Regions from separate parts of the Hahella sp. CR1 genome, predicted to be linked through region 1. Evidence: riboswitches for the same ligand, from Rfam matches in the RefSeq annotation. Region 1 holds a riboswitch; the other holds the start of a gene.
What was found. A riboswitch is a leader RNA that binds a small molecule or an ion and turns the genes downstream of it on or off. The one in region 1 is predicted to bind thiamine pyrophosphate.
Positions count from the first base shown of each region.

Region 2: linked by a shared signal. The riboswitch ahead of thiB (thiamine ABC transporter substrate binding subunit) and the one ahead of thiC (phosphomethylpyrimidine synthase ThiC) in region 1 are both predicted to bind thiamine pyrophosphate.

Region 1 covers NZ_JAPELK010000001.1:299,749-304,175, reverse strand. Annotated here, with positions in the region: gene ONV78_RS01380 (hypothetical protein) at 1-73, shown strand, start outside; gene ONV78_RS01375 (DUF4105 domain-containing protein) at 86-1,912, shown strand; TPP riboswitch at 1,995-2,099, shown strand; gene thiC (phosphomethylpyrimidine synthase ThiC) at 2,209-4,140, shown strand; gene thiO (glycine oxidase ThiO) at 4,130-4,427, shown strand, end outside.
Region 2 covers NZ_JAPELK010000007.1:199,740-204,166, reverse strand. Annotated here, with positions in the region: gene ONV78_RS18305 (thiamine/thiamine pyrophosphate ABC transporter permease ThiP) at 1-1,211, opposite strand, end outside; gene thiB (thiamine ABC transporter substrate binding subunit) at 1,272-2,288, opposite strand; TPP riboswitch at 2,341-2,479, opposite strand; gene ONV78_RS18295 (GNAT family protein) at 2,597-3,157, shown strand; gene ONV78_RS18290 (phosphotransferase) at 3,222-4,046, shown strand; gene ONV78_RS18285 (hypothetical protein) at 4,101-4,427, shown strand, end outside.

The DNA of each region.
Region 1 (4,427 bases):
TGGTTCCACCACTGACTACTCAACTGAGAAAATGTGGAAGTACCAAGATTCGATCACTGTTAGCTGTAAATAATTATTTTTCGCGATGAAAAATACTTTTAAGGGAGGCTTAATCGCTTCCCTTTTTTTAGCATCATCTGTATTCGCCGCGTCTGTTAAAGAGGTGGTTGACCTCGCCTTAGAAAAAGAGCTTTATCAGGACCCTGCCTGGAAGTCGCTGATTCACTTTCAAGATGGCAATACGAAAGTTAATGATAATTCTTTTATACTGTCCGGATCAGACTTTAATCCTAAGAACGAGCTTGTACTTACCATAAACTATTTATTGAATAGCTCGGTAAATAATCAGGCAATATGCCGCTTTCCTGCTCGCTACTATTGGCTTGGCGAGAAACTGTCGATAGATACTGCTAATTTAGAAAATTGTTCTGACCTGAAAGAATATATTAGTCGCGCTCCAATTGATGATATAGATCTGGTCTATTCATCTGAAAATCTGTCGCAGCCATCGAGTATGATGGGACATATATTGCTAAAGATTTCCGGAAAGAATGATGAAGGACGCATAGTCGAGCATGGCGTTTCCTTTTTTACCGAAGTGAAAGGCGTTAACGTTCCTAAAATAATGTTTGATAGCCTGGTGGTGGGTAAACCTGGTTATTTTGCGCTGACGCCATACTCTGACAAGCTGGATCAGTATCTCAGGCGTGAACAGAGAAATGTCTGGGAATATCGCCTGGATTCAACTGAGTTCCAAAGGAAATTAATTCAGTACCACATATGGGAATTAAAGCAGACAAAATTGGATTACTTTTTTCACGACTATAACTGCGCAACGCTAACCAGTTTTATGGTTTCTTTTATTGATCCCAGCGTATTGAACATGGATGGCCTATGGATGACGCCGCTTGATGTAGTGAAGCAGGCGCATCAGGCGGGAATTATTGACCACGTTTCGGTATTACCGTCAAACAGATGGAAAATTCGCATGCTGGAGGAAAGTCTTCCTCGTAGCGTGGCCGATAGCGTCAAGAAGTCAGTTGAGCATAATGAAATTAATGACCTTCCTGATTCGGATAACCCAGAGCAAGATTTTCTTATGCTTCAGCTTGCTGGTTATTACACTGATTACCTGCATGAAACAGACCTAATTGATGCGCGCTCTTGGCGTAATCTATCGGATAAAGTGGAGCAGAGAAAAGCGAGGCAAGAGGAAGTCTACGAAATAGATATTTCGGAATATAAGAACCCTGTAAAAACGCCAAAGGACAGCCAGTTGTATAGCGGTTTAGCGTTAATCGATGATGAGGCATTCATTAGAGTAGGCTTTTTGCCTGCATCTCATGGCATCGAAGACGATAATCGGCAATTTTTCAGTGAAAATGAACTTAAGCTCGGCGATCTTTCTTTCCTGGTCTCACCTGAAGACGGGAAAGTTAAACTGGATAGGTTTCAGTTATACTCAGTCTCATCCTTGATCCCTTGGGATAGCTTCACGGGAGGCCTGTCTGGCCGCCTGGAAGTTGGGCTGGAGCAGCATTATGACGAACATATACGTCGACATAGCGCAGCCAATATCAGCGGAGGTCTCGGAATGACCTTTGCCTTAGACAGAGATATGAGTGTTTACTTTCTTGCGATGGGCGGATACGGGTTTGGAGATGGAACTTCTTATTTATACCTGGATCCAGAAGCAGGAATGATCATCAATGAAGTCTACGACATGAAATCCATCATCTCTTATCAGACAGTATGGAATCAGCTTGACTCAGGCGAGGCCTACCACTCTTTCAATCTGAAGCAGTCAAAGTTCATTGGCGATGACTATGCAATCATTCTTGACTATGAGCGGCGTTGGAACGGTTCTTACACCAGTGATGGCGTAGAAGCCGTATTTAAATATTATTTTTAGTCGATGGAACGACTTCTCTCCCTAACGCGTGTTGAGTCACGCCCACTTGCCATCCACCCGCCACCAAGCCTAAACTAATCGGCACATCTTGTCGGGGTGCCTGGAGTAACAGGCTGAGACCACAACAGTGGGGCCCGTAGAACCTGATCTGGTTAGTACCAGCGTAGGAAACAAGTAGTTCATCAAAAGTTCTTAGCGGCGCTCCATCATTGTGACGCGGGCCCGATTGCAGACCAAGACGTTGATGCCCTCTCTCCTCCCTGGTGCTACCCCATACAACCAAATAGGAGAGTACTGTGGGCGGCACAATCGATATCAATAAAATCAGCAAACTCAGTGAGTCGGCGCAGGTGGATGCGCTGTCCACGCAACCGTTTCCCGCTTCCCAAAAAATCTATGCTGAAGGCAGTCGTCCCGACATCCGGGTGGCGATGCGCGAAATCACGCTGACGCCGACGCCCTTGCAGGATGGCGCTACGGAACAGAACCCACCGCTGCGGGTATATGATACTTCCGGCCCCTACACGGACCCCGCTGTCGAGATCGATGTGCGACGCGGTTTGCCACGCATGCGCGAGGCCTGGATCAATGAGCGCGGCGACACGGAACATCTTCACGGCTCGTCTTCGTTTTACGCCAAAAGCCGGGAGCAAAATCTGTCCCTGGACAATCTGCGTTTCGAGCATCGTCACGCTCCCCGTAAGGCGCGCGCCGGGGGCAACGTCAGCCAGCTGCATTACGCCCGTAAAGGCATTATTACGCCGGAGATGGAATACATCGCCATCCGTGAAAATCTGGCTCTGGAGCAGGCGGAAATCGAGAACGCCATGCGCAGCCAGCATCCCGGCATGAACTTTGGCGCCAACACGCCCCGTTACATCACCCCGGAGTTCGTACGTCAGGAAGTGGCGGCGGGACGGGCGGTGATTCCCTGTAACATCAATCACCCGGAAGCGGAGCCGATGATCATCGGCCGCAATTTTCATGTGAAAGTAAACGCCAATATCGGTAATTCCGCGGTAACGTCTTCCATCGAAGAAGAAGTGGAGAAGCTGGTGTGGGCGACCCGTTGGGGCGCGGATACGGTGATGGATTTATCCACGGGTAAAAATATTCACGAAACCCGCGAGTGGATCATCCGCAACAGCCCGGTTCCTATCGGCACAGTGCCGATTTATCAGGCGCTGGAGAAAGTCGACGGCGTCGCCGAAGACCTCAACTGGGAAGTGTTCCGCGACACCCTGATTGAGCAGGCGGAGCAGGGGGTGGATTACTTCACCATTCACGCCGGCGTGCTGTTGCGTTATGTGCCCATGACCGCCAAGCGTCTGACCGGCATCGTCTCGCGCGGCGGCTCCATCATGGCGAAGTGGTGTCTGGCGCATCACAAGGAAAATTTCCTCTACACCCATTTCGAGGAAATCTGCGAGATCATGAAAGCCTATGACGTCAGCTTTTCGCTGGGAGACGGACTGCGTCCCGGCTGTATCGCCGACGCCAATGACGAGGCGCAATTCAGTGAGCTGCGCACATTGGGCGAACTCACCGAGATCGCCTGGAAGCACGACGTGCAGACCATCATTGAGGGCCCTGGCCATGTGCCCATGCACATGATCAAGGAAAACATGGAAGAGCAGCTCAAGCACTGCAAAGAAGCGCCCTTCTACACGCTGGGGCCGCTGATCACGGATATTTCCCCAGGCTACGACCATTTCAGCTCCGGCATCGGCGCCGCCATGATCGGCTGGTACGGTTGCGCCATGTTGTGTTACGTGACTCCCAAAGAGCATCTGGGGCTGCCCAACAAGGACGACGTCAAACAAGGGCTGATCGCTTACAAGATCGCCGCCCATGCGGCGGACCTGGCGAAAGGCCACCCGGGGTCGCAGCTGCGGGATAACGCCATGTCCAAGGCGCGTTTCGAATTCCGCTGGGAAGATCAGTTCAATATCGCCCTGGACCCGGACACCGCCCGCGCGTATCACGACGAAACCCTGCCCAAAGAAGGTCACAAGCTGGCGCACTTCTGCTCCATGTGCGGACCCAAATTCTGCTCCATGAAAATCACTCAGGATGTACGCGATTATTCCGCCAAACTGGAGGCGGAGAAGGCGCAGGCTGAGGGTGCGCAGGCTGAGGGCGCGTCGCAGCAGGAAGCGGAGCAGGGCATGCAGGAGATGTCGCAGAAGTACAAAGACGCGGGGCGGCGTCTGTATCATGAAATCTAAGCTGCGTATCGGCATCGCTGGCGGCGGTCTGCTCGGGCGCTTGTGCGCCTGGCGGCTGGCGCTGATGAACCATGAGGTCACTCTGTTTGACGCTGGAGACTTCGAGCGGCCTAGCGGCGCCTGCTGGACCGCGGCGGGCATGATTTCTCCTTTGAGCGAGCTGGTGTCCGCAGAGCCAGAGGTGTACCACATGGGCATGCGCAGCCTGGATATCTGGCCCCGATGGATCGCCGAGCTGGAACGTCAGACCGGCATGTCGGCCAGCTATCGTCAGGCGGGCTCGGTGG
Region 2 (4,427 bases), on a different contig from region 1:
CCATTAATCGCCGCCACCAGCCAGATGCCCCAATGATCCAGGTCCAGGTGCGGCAATAGCAACACGAACAGTCCAACGGACAGCACCATAGCGGGCACCGCCAGGGAATGCGAGGTGAGCCAGTCCAGCCACAGCGCGGCGGGGGATTGTTGCATACGAGCGCGGCGATAGGGGCGCAGGGCGCTGTAGGCGAGGCTGATCGACAACACCGTCGAAACGACGCCCAGGCCAAGTGTGAACAGTAAGGGACGGCTTAGAGAACGCCAGAATTCCATATCCACGCCGCTATGGATTACCCGCGGCGTCAGCGCCAGCAGCGGCGCCAATAAAAACAGCCAGCCGCAGGCGTAGAGCAGGCGATACGCCAACTGTTCAAGACGCGTCGCCGGCGGACGCAGTTGCGCTGGCGCTGAGGCGGGACTGAGCCAGGACACTTTGCCGCAGAACGACACCAGCAGAAACGCGGAGCCGGCGATCAACAATTGTACCCAGGCCAGCGCCAGGGCTTCAGAGATATTGAAGTCGTATTTCAACGCCTGATAAATAGCCACTTCCAGGGTGGTGGCCTTGGGACCTCCGCCCAGCGCGAGCACTACGGCGAAGCTGTTGAAGCAAATGACGAAGATAAAACCCAGCAATAGCCAGGTAGCGCTGTGCGCCGCCGCCCATTCCAGGCGCCAGAAACGCTGCGCGCGGGTGAATTTGAGCTGGCGCGCCAGACGCCAGCTGGCGTCGGGAATGGACTGCAGACGCAAATACAGGGTGCGCACCGCAAAGGGTAGATTAAGGTAGATATGCGCGATCAGGATGCCGCTCAGGCCATACAGGTTCCAGTCGTCTCCCAATAATGGACTGAGACTGCCGGAGCGACCCAGCAGACTGATAATGCCGGTGATGACGATCAGCGTCGGCATCACGAAACAGAGCACGCACAGACTGAGAAACGCGCGCTTGTGCGTGCTGTCCTTGAGATAACTGAGCGCCAACGCCATCGGCCAGGCCAGGACGACCGACAACGCAGCGCTCAACGTCGCCTGCAACAGAGTGAAGCGCAGGATGGCGAGAAAGTAGGGATCGCTGAAATAGCTCCAGTCGAACTCGCTGCGATTGAACCCAATCAGGCCGCCGAAGGCCAGGGCCGTCGCGGCGGCGACCAAACCCAGGGCGGGCCAGCCGGCCCATTTGCCTGAGGTGAATGCGCTCAGCTTCATCAAAGTACAACCTGCATGGAAAAGCCGACCAGTTAAGACAACAAATAGAGATGGCGGCGCTTATTGAGCGACGGCGCTGCGCCATTCCTTGATCCATGTTTTACGGTTCGCCGCGATGTACTCCGGCGTTAACTCAATGGGCTTGGGCTGAATCAGCGTATCGAAAGCGCTGGGCAGTTTGACTCCCTTACGGACCGGCAGCATCCAGTTGGTCACCGGGATAACTTCCTGCGCTTCCTGAGAAATCAGAAATTCAAGGAAGCGATTGGCCAGCGCCTTCTTCTCGCTATTCGCCGCGATGGCGGCGACTTCCACTTGCATCACATGGCCTTCGCTGAACAGCGCCGCCTTGTATTGCGATTTGTCCTCCGCCACCTGGTGATAGGAGGGAGACGTGCTGTAGCTGAGTACGTAATCCGCGTCGCCTTCCAGGAACATACTGTAGGCTTCCCACCAGCCTTTGGTGACGGTGACGGTATGTTGCGCCAACTGTTTCCAGGCGTTTTCCGCCTGATCGCCATATGCGCTCTTCATCCACATCATCATGCCCTGTCCCGGCGTGCTGGTGCGCGGGTCCTGATAAATCACCGAGGCGGATGAGTTCACCAGCTCTTGCAGAGATTGCGCCGGTTGCTTGATTTTCTGGCTGTCGTAGATGAATGAGAAATAGCCGTAATCGAAAGGTACGAAGTCTTTATCGCTCCATTTCAGCACTGGCGTCAGGGAGTCGAAGGAGACCGAGTGCGGCTGCACCAGACCTTCTTTGCGGGTTTCTTCTATCAATCCGGTGTCCAGACCCAGCACCACATCCGCTTTGGCGTTCTTGCCTTCGATGCGCAGCCGGTTGAGAATGCTGACCCCGTCTTCCAGGGCGACGAATTTAAGATCGCACTGACAGGCGGCTTCGAAGCTTTTTTCCAGCGCGGGACCGGGTCCCCATTCGCTGATGAAGGAGTCGTAGGTGTAGACCGTCAGCTCTTCCGCCGCGCTGGCGCAGGTGGCGAAGGTCGCGATAGACGCGGCGATAAGCGTACGGGCGACGCGAGATACGGATGCAGTGTGAAACAGGTTGTACATGGAGGCTCCTCTAAACAGCGAGGCGCGGAAGCGGCGGCTTGATCCAGAAAGTGGATTAGCCGGCCTCATTTCCTACGCCAGCATTAACTGGATCAGGTTCTACGGGTACACTCTCAGCCTGACTGGCGCGCATTCATGCGCAATGGCGCGTCGAATAAACGCAGTGGAGTCAGGCGCCCCGATGAGACTGCCCGGATTCTAACCAAAAGCGATGGGACAATCTACGCGGACGCAGGATATTTTGCAGTGAGGAAACTCTGTCTGCGCTGGCGTAATGCGAGTAAACCTTAACAAGGAGTCAAGACAGGATGGCGTTTACAAAGATGGAAACCGAGCGTTTAACGCTGCGGGTGGTGAGTCCGGAAGACGGTCCGGCGCTCAACCAGACAATCATAGAATCTCTGGATCAGCTACAACCCTGGCTGGACTGGATGACGCCGCCGCCGAGCGTGGAGGAGACCGCCCGCTGGTGTCGGCAGGCATACGCTCGCTATCTGCTGGAGGAAGAAGTGAATCTGATGCTGCTGCGCAAGGAAGATGGCGCGTTGGCGGGAGTGTGCGGTTTGCGTAAGGCCAGCGCCGCTTTGCGTCATCATGAGGTGGGCTATTGGGGCTCGGCGCGCCTGCAAGGCGCCGGTTATATGACGGAGGGCGTAAAGGCGTTGGCGGAGTACGCGTTGCTTGAGTTGGCCGCCAGCCGGGTTTATCTGACCACGGACGAACGCAATCTCAGCAGTCGCAAACTGGCGGAGCGCGCAGGATTTCAGCTTGAAGGCGTGTTGCGCAACGAGCGCATGGATAACCAGGGACAGTTTCGTAACACCTGCGTGTACGCGAGAATTGCGGCGGGAAACTGGACTACCCATTAACCTGTCGCCTCTATAAACCTTTTACACCCATAAACCTTTCACACCCTTAAATAATGAGCACGGCATGAGCGATACCCCACAGTCACAAGAGCCCACACAACGCCCGTTTGTTGCGGAGCGGCTGCGGGCGGCTGACGCCTTTCTGGGGGCGAGGATGGACTGGCGACTCATGCTGGCGTCGGGTCACAGCAATATGTTGTTTCGAGCGCAAGGTCCGCAAGGCGATTTGGTGCTGCGTATCAACGCCAGCTCGTTACGCGCCTTTGGCGTTGACCGGCGACTTGAGGCGGATGTGCTGCGACTGATCCAGGGCGCTCGCTGGGCGCCGCGAGTGCTCTGTAACGCGTGGCGGGAAGGTTGGCTGTTGATGATGCATCATGGCGCCAGCCTGACCGAAGCCGGTGGTCAGGACGTCGCCTCGCAACAGACCGTCGAGCAGTTACTGGCGTTCGTCGCAGATCTGCAGCGCATCACGGAAAGTCCTGCATTCGATTATCAGGCCCTGATAGCGCTCTATCGACGTCGTCTTCAGGAGCGCGCCGCTGCGGCCGCGCATCAGGCTTGTCTGCAGCAACTGGAAGATGCGTTTTCCGCTATCCCCAACGATACAATGGCGCTGACCCACCATGATCTGCACTCAGGCAACCTGTGTCTGGATCAAGGACAGCTGATCGTGCTGGACTGGGAATATGCCGGCTTGGGCTGGCCCTGGCTGGACATGGCCTCGCTCCTGCAACACCACGACCTGGAAGCGGATGACCTATACGCCTTGCCCGTTTGCGCCAACTTGAGCGCAAAGGAAATCGAAAAACGACTGCATCTTGCCGCGCATATCAATCAACTCCTGGAACAACTTTGGTTTGCAGTGAGAGAAGAACAAACCGGGTGATTGATACTATTCTTTTGGAGTCTCGCCAAAGCAAACCGACCCACAGACTAAGACATGCCCAACAGCAAATACGGACACGTATTGTTCGATAGCCTGAATAGACTTAAGCGCATCAATTGGCTGGTGTCAGGTGATCCTGAAAGTCATGCGCAATGGATAGCCGAGTACTTGCGACGGGTTGCGGTGATGTCGAATGAGCTTGGACTGGATTTATCCTCGCCATTTTTTAAGCCGGTGAAAATTTTAGTGATAAGCGGCGATCAATCTGCTGATGCGATGGTGGAGTTCATGGCGATAGCGGAAGATGCTGACCTTGTTAAAAATGCTTACGTGCGACGCTCATGTGAATGCTACTTGGAGTGGAGCGAAGGAGTCGATGAA